Regions from separate parts of the Sporosarcina sp. 6E9 genome, predicted to be linked through region 3. Evidence: riboswitches for the same ligand, from Rfam matches in the RefSeq annotation. Region 3 holds a riboswitch; each other region holds the start of a gene.
What was found. A riboswitch is a leader RNA that binds a small molecule or an ion and turns the genes downstream of it on or off. The one in region 3 is predicted to bind thiamine pyrophosphate.
Positions count from the first base shown of each region.

Region 1: it holds a riboswitch for thiamine pyrophosphate, as region 3 does, so the genes downstream of both, thiT (energy-coupled thiamine transporter ThiT) here and thiD (bifunctional hydroxymethylpyrimidine kinase/phosphomethylpyrimidine kinase) in region 3, are expected to answer to the same signal.
Region 2: it holds a riboswitch for thiamine pyrophosphate, as region 3 does, so the genes downstream of both, J4G36_RS01240 (3-oxoacyl-ACP reductase) here and thiD (bifunctional hydroxymethylpyrimidine kinase/phosphomethylpyrimidine kinase) in region 3, are expected to answer to the same signal.

Region 1 is NZ_JAGEMN010000006.1:112,045-115,325, reverse strand. It holds gene J4G36_RS16910 (M3 family oligoendopeptidase) at 1-497, opposite strand, end outside; gene J4G36_RS16905 (tryptophan-rich sensory protein) at 660-1,385, shown strand; gene thiT (energy-coupled thiamine transporter ThiT) at 1,420-1,983, opposite strand; TPP riboswitch at 2,098-2,199, opposite strand; gene J4G36_RS16895 (magnetosome magnetite crystal formation protein family) at 2,280-2,621, shown strand; gene map (type I methionyl aminopeptidase) at 2,740-3,281, shown strand, end outside.
Region 2 is NZ_JAGEMN010000001.1:206,276-209,556, forward strand. It holds gene J4G36_RS01235 (LLM class flavin-dependent oxidoreductase) at 1-508, opposite strand, end outside; gene J4G36_RS01240 (3-oxoacyl-ACP reductase) at 582-1,334, opposite strand; TPP riboswitch at 1,451-1,552, opposite strand; gene J4G36_RS01245 (hypothetical protein) at 1,835-2,350, opposite strand; gene J4G36_RS01250 (GIN domain-containing protein) at 2,730-3,281, shown strand, end outside.
Region 3 is NZ_JAGEMN010000008.1:41,651-44,931, forward strand. It holds gene thiM (hydroxyethylthiazole kinase) at 1-587, opposite strand, end outside; TPP riboswitch at 656-763, opposite strand; gene J4G36_RS17635 (hypothetical protein) at 894-1,328, shown strand; TPP riboswitch at 1,414-1,519, shown strand; gene thiD (bifunctional hydroxymethylpyrimidine kinase/phosphomethylpyrimidine kinase) at 1,591-2,433, shown strand; gene thiE (thiamine phosphate synthase) at 2,420-3,079, shown strand; gene J4G36_RS17650 (DUF3238 domain-containing protein) at 3,146-3,281, shown strand, end outside.

The DNA of each region.
Region 1 (3,281 bases), on a different contig from region 3:
TCAACACTTAGTGCTGTTACTAAACTTTCTTCCTCTTCCGAAAGTTTTAACGATACCTCTTCGCGCCACTCTGTTAGTACAAATGCAAATTCTTTTAGTTCAACTGACTCCATAAGGCTATTCCAAACTGCATCGTCCGATTTTGAAAGTGTTTGTTGAATTTTCAACATTGCAGTCGAGAATCGTGCACCAAGCGTACTCGTTTCACCCTGCAATAAAAGCGCTTTTTTGTCTGTTGTATCTGCCGCAATGAAACATCCAATTACTGCGCCTGCTTGCGATAAGTTCAACGCGACGGTTTTAATCGATTCAATTAGGTTAACAATATTCTGTGCAGCTCCTACTGATTCGGGAACGTTAAATTTAACCGCTTCTTTTTCTAATGAATTAAGTAACTCGTCGACACCATTTAGATGTGTTCTTAATTCTTCAGATTCGCTTCCACCTTTAAAAAATACATCTAAATCCCATACTTCAGAATACTTCACATCATTCATTTTTGTTCCTCCCTAGGCATTTCCAATTTTCTAAATATACCTCTCTATTATACCATGTAATTTCGAGAATCGAAAAGAATCCTTTTTGTGACAGAAGTTTCATAATTACATTCGCACGGGCATGCTTTCAACTGTATACTGATTTATTAGGAGGATTTTAACATGTTGCGAATAATCACCATGGCGTTATCACTGCTTTTCACGATTACTGTCTATGTTATTTCAATTTCTATTCCTTTTAATAATTTAACAGCAGCAGAAATCATGAATCGATTACCCATTCTATTTACACCCGCTAGCTATGTACTAGCTATTTGGGTATTCATCTATATATTGCTCGGCGGTTGGATTTATAACTTTTGGCGTACCCAAGTCAATTATAATAAAGCAATCTTGAACATTAGAGCCATTTTATTCATTTTCATCACATTATTAAATAGTATTATGATTTATTCTTGGCATTATGAATTTTTCAATTTAGAATTTATCGTTATCCTATCAATGCTTCTGCTGACTGCTGCTCTTTATTTTACGTACCCAAAAAGAGAGAATCATTTTTGGGATAGAGTTCCGATTTCATTGTTATTTGGCTGCAGCGTCATCTCTTTAATCGAACTCATAAATTATCTGCTCACCTTTCATGAATGGAGCGGATGGGGGCTAAGTAATTCACTGTGGGCTGTCATCTATTTGACAGTTTCAACCGCAATTGCGCTTCACTTTTTGTATCATTATCGTGATATTGCCTTTAACGCGGTATTCATATGGGTTTTTATCGGCATTGCAGTGAAAAACGGTTTTGATGAGCTCTTTGTTTCTACAGCTGCCCTTTTCCTTACGGCCGTTATTGGAGCTAGCTTTTATTTATTAAAACCATCAGAAAAATAACCTTTCCGCCCACTTTGGGAGGAAAGGTTATTTTTTATGTGCGTTTTAATAATCTTGGAGCCGTCGTGAATAATAGCACTGCTACAATCGCACAAATGATGATGGAAGGAATCATATAGCTTCCGTTATAAAGAAGTGAATATAGCCATGCAGGTTGACCTTCGGGTGCATACGATCCGAAAAAGACAATTCCGCCAATAAAATGGATTAGATAGCGAAGAAGCCCGCCAATGATTGTTCCCGTAATAATAGCGGCGGTCATACCGCCCTTGTTCTTTTTCGCGATGTTTCTCATTAACCAAATTCCTGTTATTGCGGCTACTCCGACTAGCGTGTAAGCTAATGTATAATCAAGAAGCGCTTGTGCCCAATGAAACACTTTACCGCCTGTTATTAATTGCAACAATCCGCTTATAAATCCAGTTAACATACCGCCAACTAGGCCCCATCTAAATGCCATTACAATGATTGGCAACATTGATAGTGTGACAGATCCACCTTGCGGCATTTGAAAGACCGTTAACTGATCAAGTACGAATGAAAGCGCGCCTAAAATTGCGATTTCCAATAATAATTGTAATCTACCTCTGTTCAATATAATCTTCTCCCAACTAGTTGTCGCAGGGATGCCGGATTGAAATAAAAAAAGACATCCCGGATAGAACGGGACGTCTCTATTAAGAAAGAAGCGAAACGCACGTCTTTCAATAAGGTCTGTTTCCATCCACATCCCTACGCAAGAATAATCTTACAGGTTCGAAGGGTCAAAACGAGTTGTCTTATCTCAGCCGAAACGGCTCCCCTTGTGGTTTAGCTTATTAAGTTTTCCTAATCTATTGTATAATAGATGGTGTTTTATAGCAAGCTGACCTTATACGTTCAAGGAGGATAGCGATGACAAATCAAAAACTAGTAAGTTCTTTATGCTATTTTAGTGTATTCTTCTTTCCTTTATTGCTGCCGTTTGTCATCTATTTGGTTACGGATGAACAAGAAGTAAAAAATCATGCCAGACGGGCTTTCATATCTCATCTGATTCCTGTTATTCTTTTAATTGCTGGGATAATTATCTTTTCACTTTCTATGTTTTCCTTCGAAAATAGAGTAACTAGTATTCTGAGCGGCGGTTTTGACTTTTGGAGTTTTGCACCATTTATATTCACACTCATCTATTCTGCACTATTTTTAATCGTCATCGTATGGAATGTATATCACGGTGTGAAACTGTTGAAATAGTAGTCGTTTTCCTATTTCTTCTGCATACATTATTAATGTGTGCAGGCTTTTTTATATTGTTTTTTATGCTATAGTGTAGGATGTAAATAAACGCAGGCAAGAAAGGATTGTACAATACATGATTGCTAAAACAGAACAAGATTTTTCAGGCTTAAGAAAGATCGGGAAAATAGTTGCTGAAATTAGAGATACGATGAAGGAAGCGACTGTCCCTGGTATGACAACGAAAGAATTAGACGAAATCGGAGGACGCCTTTTCAAAGAGAAAGGTGCTGTTTCTGCTCCAATCGCTGAATATGATTTTCCGGGATACACTTGCATCAGTGTCGATAATGAAGTGGCGCACGGCATTCCTGGGTCACGGGTTATTAAAGATGGAGATATTGTAAACATAGACGTTTCAGGATCTGCGGGTGGATATTTTGCAGATACAGGTATTTCATTTGTCGTGGGAACCCCTGATGAAAGAAAACAAAAATTATGCGATGTAGCGAAAGAAGCATTTGACCGTGCTATGTTACGTGTAAAAGCTGGTTCTAATTTAAGTGGCATCGGAAAAGCTGTCGAAAGTGAAGCAAAACGAAACGGCTTAACCGTTATCCGTAACTTAACAGGTCACGGTATCGGAAAATCATTGCACGAGGAACCGCAACATATTCT
Region 2 (3,281 bases), on a different contig from region 3:
CCCATGAAAGAAATAATTTATTCATTAAAGCAGCGAATTCATCTGCCTTCTCATAGCGTTTGTCATGAGCAGGCAGTTCTTCCATACTATGATTTAACGCCTCTAAATCAGTCATTGACGTAACAAGATTCCAACCAACACGTCCTTTTGTAATATGGTCTAAACTTAATAGTTGTCGTGAAGCTGTGAAAGGATTAGAAAAAGTACTTGAAATTGTTGAAACCAATCCCACATGATTTGTCACTTGAGAAATAGCTGTTAAATTGACGATTGGATCAAACCAAAATGCGGGCATATCACTAGCATCTTTAGCTGGAAAAGATTGATTGTCAGCAAAGAAGACTGCGTCAAAATAACCCTTTTCCGCTAACTGTGCTAAAGATTGATAATAAGAAATGTCTCCAATACGTTCAACGCTAGAGTCAGGCATTAACCAAGCAGCTTGATGATGTCCACATCCATACAGCAAAACACCTAAGTGTAGTTGTTTATCTTTAGTTTTCGTCATTAGTTGCACCCCAAAATCATCATTTTTAAGCGTCTTGCATACTCCGTTTTTGAAAGACTATCAATTTATGCGACTAGTTCATTGTCAAACCACCATCTACTGTGAAATTTTGACCTGTAATACCGTCCGCATATTCCGAAGATAAATAGGCGACCATATTGGCTACATCTTGAGGTGTCGTCACCTTCTTCAATGGCGTTGATTGGGCAATTAAATCGAATACTTCTGGTGTTGTAACAGCACTTGCGTTGGTCGTTTTTAATAATCCGCCTGAAACTACATTTGCTTTTATCCCATGTGTTCCTAACTCGGAAGCGATATTACGTGTAAAACCTATTAATCCAGCTTTAGCCGTTGTATATTCGTGGTAGGGGACGACCGGATTTTGATATAAATTAGTCCCTATGCTTATAATGCTTCCATTTTGTCGTTCGATAAATTGAGGTATGACGCTTTGAACTATATTAAATGCTGCTTTCAAAGTACCATCCAGTTGTTTTTGATAATCATCCCAAGTGAGTTCGGTGAACGGTTTCTGTTTGTTTGGATCAAATTTGAAGTCTACTAATGCATTGTTGACGACAACATCTATTTGACCAAAATATTCCGTTGCTTTATTTATCATTTCATCTACTTCACTACGATTTGTTACATCAGCTCGAATTGCAATCGCATGCGCTTCACCAATCTCAGAAACGAGCTTCTCAGCGGCATCTTCACTTTGATAGTAATTGATAACCACTTGAAAGCCTTGTTTTGCCAATGTCTTTACAATCGATGCGCCTAAACCTCTACTGCTCCCTGTTACTAAAACTGTTCTAGTCATTCTAACCACTCCTATGTTTTTAGTTTAAAATAAAAAATACGCAACCTTCCCATAGGAAAGTTGCGTAAAAACAAATGACTATACATGAAAATTAGGCATAATCACCCTTTAATTATGTATTAGAGTTTACACTTTCCTACGCTAGTATGAACTAGTTCAGGTTCAAAGGGTTTGAGTTAATACTCATCTCAGTTAAAAAAACACCCCTAGTGAATATATTAGATTTGTATTCAATGTATAGTCTTTAGAAATTTATGTCAAGGAAATATGGTCCGATTAAAAAAGTGTTGCCCGAAAGTCGATAAGATGACTCTCTGGGCAACACCGCTTCTACAGAAGGAAACCAGATGAAACATAATACTAACGGTGGAATTGCCATTGCCTTAGTTAGTGATGGGTCATTGGTTACAAGGTAAATGGTTAAAGGTGATGGGTTTGGCCTGCATTTAAATTGTAAAGTTTCCTTCTGTACCTTGAATAAGAGTCTCACTCATTCAAGGTTAGAAATAATTTTCATCATTAAAGTTTACTTGAATCGCATAGTTTTTGGCATTGATTAAATTTGATAATTTATGTGCGTCTTTTTCAGCTTGTAATGCTTTTAAACGATAATCTTCAGGGTTAAACAAGGCCACCCGATAAACAGGCGTTGTTTCTGCATAACTGAACTGGATTTCCTCTTTAGGTGAAAATGATAACTCTTTGTATAAACGTGCCTTTGCACGAAGTTGAGTTGCAAGTTCAATCGCTTCTACAATCGCAATTTCCTCACCTTTAAATTCTATTGTATGGTCAATATTAGCGCGGTACATCAGACGATCCAATATTCTTGCATCCAAACGTACTGTTTCTAGCTCAGTCTCTACAATAGAAAGTGTCCGTGGTCCTAATTCAGGAGATGCCCCTTTTTCAATCGTTGTAAAAGCAACCCGTCTAACTTCTTCTTCAAGTTCATGAATTCGTTTGGTTAAAACACTCTTTAATTTTACAGCTTCCGCTAATGAAATTTTCCCCATAGAATATCACCTTCCCTGAATCAATGATCATAAGTCTACTATAACGGATAGAATGTCATTTCGTAAAATATTTGAAGAGTTTATGAAGTAAAACTAAATAGATTCGAAATTGTTTAGGTAATTATTCATAAAAAAGGTCAGGTGCTTTTTATTTCTAATTAATGAAACTAATCGTTTGTTAAAGCGTATTAAGAGTGATGACGTGTCTAGCAATTCTGAAAGTTATGGGAGTGAGGGGGATGTATGAAAAGATTAGTCGTATTGAAAGTGGGAAAGACGGAAAGGTTTGTAAAAGGGGAGTATAGATGAATTATTACGACGAAAGGGAGAGTTTTGTCACTATGTAAATTAAGTGATGAACTTGCTAAGGTGTAAAACCATGAAAAAATATAAAAACAGACTCTTAATTATGATGGTTATTATTACTGTTTTGTTAACAGCATGTTCTAAGGCTGATGCTAATCCTAAGGTAGGTATGGGGAGTTACTCTGTTTCAATAAACAAGGTGAAAAATAAGAAGTCCAAACCAGTAGGAGATATCGTATTTGATAAAGATCTTGGTGAAATGTACAAAGTAACTGGAACTGATGCTAAATTTATTTCAGTCTCAGTAGATGAAGGTGAAAAAACGATTAAGATAACCAGTGATAAAAGGAATCTAAATACAGGCGGCAATCTGGTTATTAAATTGGGGGTTCCAATAGATTCAATTTATGTCGATCAAGGTAATTTTAATTTGGAAATTGTTGTTGATTCTATCGAGAAGTTTAAGGGGGTATTTGAATCGGCAATCAGTGGTGAAATTAGAAGTGAAGGTGTAGGGGAATTCAATTTAGATCTTTTAGGTGCGGGCAATATAACATTATCGGGAAATGCAGAATTCGCTAATATCCTTGTAAAAGGCTCTTCTATACTTCATGGAAAGGAAATG
Region 3 (3,281 bases):
GTCATAAGCGGATGCCCGCCTGTTATTTTGATGATTTCATGGCCATCTGTCACGATATCGACTCTTCCGGAGACGGCTACGAGGCAATTGTGTGCACGCGCCATCTCTTTCGCAATTTCTTCGATATCGGCATCGCCTTCACCCGCATCGACCCCCTTAACCTGCCAATCAACCCCCGCAATCGTTGCGAGTTCACCGGCATTACATCGAATCAGGGTGACATCTACCTCTTTCAATATTCGCTGGACGCTTCCTTTGCGGAAAGAAGTAGCGCCAGCGCCAACCGGATCGAGAACAACAGGTGATCCATTTTTTACAGCGCTATTTCCAGCCAGAATGATGGCTTCCACAGTATCTCGTTTTAATGTTCCGATATTTAAAATGGTCGCTGACGACACCGCTGCGATATCGGCGGCTTCTTCGATTGCATCCGCCATGACTGGCGATGCGCCGAGTGCAAGTAAGCCGTTTGCTTGGAAATTTGCGACGACGATATTTGTGATGCAGTGAATAAGCGGTTGCTCTGTTCGTAGTTTTTTTAAGAGATTCTCGGTTTGATTCATTGATAAATTCCCGCCTTCAGTCATTTTTTTGAATTGAAAAAGCCGCTTCCTGAAAGTGGGGAAGCGGCTGCGGTTTTGAATTAGCATCATAAAAATACGCAGTCCCACTTCCCTCCGCTGGTATGAACCAGATCAGGTCATAAGAGTCCGCATATCCATATGCATCTCAGTCCTTGTAAAGGACACCCCTAGTGGCAAAATCATTCAGTTTGTTTTCCTCATCACTATAACATAGATTGATTAAAAGTAAAAAAGGGTTTATGAATTTAGAAGTCGAATACCAAAAGGATATGTTTCATATTGAATAGGGGAGATTTGTTGAAGGGGTACATGCCTGAATTTATCATAGCGTTACTTATTTATATCATACTCGAATTAGTTAATTCGCAAGTGTATAACAATGTCATGTCATTGAGTGTGGTATTCTCTTTCTTAGTATTTTTTGTTATTCTTTCTAAACATCGTAAAACGAATAAAAAACCGATTTCAGTTAAGCGAAAGATTACGGGACATACTATACTTTTTTCAATAGTTTTGGTGTGCATTTATTTTTCATTACCAGCGTTAACTTTTAATCAAGCAAAAGAAATAGTACTTAACAATTATGATATTACGATTAAAGAATCGTATAACGTTCCACTGGAAAGTGAATGGAATCCATTTGCAGCCAAGTGGGCTTATTGGTTTGAAGGCTATAATTCAAAGCAAGAAAAAATTTCATTAATGGTTAGTCCGGATACCGGTAAAGTATTTTTAATGGATTGATAAGTAGTTGTCATGCACGTCAACGCGATGTCCATTTCGAATTTCCATTCAAGTATGTTATACTTACATCAAAGCTGAATAGTTTGATAACCACTAGGGGTGCCTTTTTATAGGCTGAGACGTGCGCATTTGCACGGACCCTTGAACCTGATTCGGATTATGCCGACGTAGGAAAGTGGGCATCCACGCCTTTTATTTTGATGGTTGCTGCTTCCTGACGTTTCAGGTGTGGCTTTTAACATAATGAAGGGCGTGTTTCTATATGGTGAACGTAGCAATGACAATAGCAGGTTCAGATAGTGGTGGAGGCGCTGGAATTCAAGCGGACCTCAAGACATTTCAAGAACTTGGCGTGTTTGGAACATCTGCAATAACAGCGGTTACAGCGCAAAATACGCACGGCGTGACGGCCATTCAAGCAATGGAACCAACGATTATTTCCGAGCAAATAAAAGTAATTACAGAAGATTTTAATGTGAAAGCGATCAAAACGGGCATGTTGTTTTCGGCTGAGATTATTCATGCAGTTGCAGATTCGATACGGGGTAGCGGAATACCGCTCGTTGTCGATCCGGTCATGATTGCTAAAGGGGGGGCCTCCTTACTGCACGATGAAGCGGTCGAGGCACTGAAGTCTGTTCTCTTGCCGTTAGCGACTGTCGTCACACCGAATATCCCGGAAGCTGAAGTATTGACGGGCTTAACCATCAAAACGGCTACAGACATAGAAGAGGCGGCCAAGCATATACTAGCCTTAGGCACGAAGGCTGTCGTGATCAAGGGCGGCCATCGACAGGATGTAGCCTATGCTGAAGATGTGTTTATGTCAAAAGCAGGCACAAGGTTTTCGGTTCGCTCATCTTGGATAAACACGAAAGACACACATGGAACGGGATGTACCTACGCAGCCGCGTTGTCGGCGTTTCTAGCGAATGGGGAAAAACTAGAAGATGCGGTCGTTTCCGCAAAGCATTTTATCCATGCGGCGGTTGAAGATGGTCTAATAATCGGTGGTGGTCATGGACCGACAAACCATTGGGCGTATGGCCGTCGCATGAAAAACGAAAAACTTATAGAAGGGATTGCGATCATTGGACAAAAGTAAACTACAATTATACTTTATAATGGGGACACCAAACATAGGTGGAAAAGATCCACTTGCAGTACTCGAAGCGGCGCTAAAAGGAGGCATCACAGCTTTCCAACTCCGAGAAAAAGGAGAAGGGGCACTTGTTGATGTTGAATTGAAAGAACTAGCAGAACAATGTAAGGCACTATGTGAGGAATATAAAGTGCCCTTCATTGTCAATGACAACGTAGATTTAGCACTCGAAATAGATGCGGACGGCGTTCATATCGGGCAAGAAGACGGCGTTGTATCAGAAGTGCGTTCGAAAATTGGTAAAGACAAACTTCTCGGCGTTTCAACGCACTCATTGAATGAAGCATTGACCGCATCAGACGCGGGAGCTGATTATGTCGGCGTTGGCCCGTTATTTGACACGGACTCGAAAGAAAATGCCGGACCTGTAGTGGGAACGGCACTTATTAAAGAAATCGTTACGCATCTGCCGGGCTTGTGTATCGTGGGAATTGGCGGAATCACTGAGGGGAAAGCGAGCCAGGTGATCCATGCCGGGGCATCAGGTGTCGCAATCATTTCGGCGATTACAAATGGTGAAAATATAGAAGAAGCGACGCGTAATATTAAAGGTCGCATTACGCTGGCATTGACCGGCGTTGAAATGTAGGTAAAGACGTATAGCTCACTTTAAAATACGCCACACTTCCTAATAAGAGGGAGTGTGGCTTTTTGTATGGATGATAATCTTCTGTTCGAAGTAGAAACCGTAACACATAGACATGATTTAATCTCCTTCACATGGAAGGATGTCGGTGGACTTTATCAAGTTTATCGAGACGAGGAACTCCTCTATGAAGGGACTGTCGCGG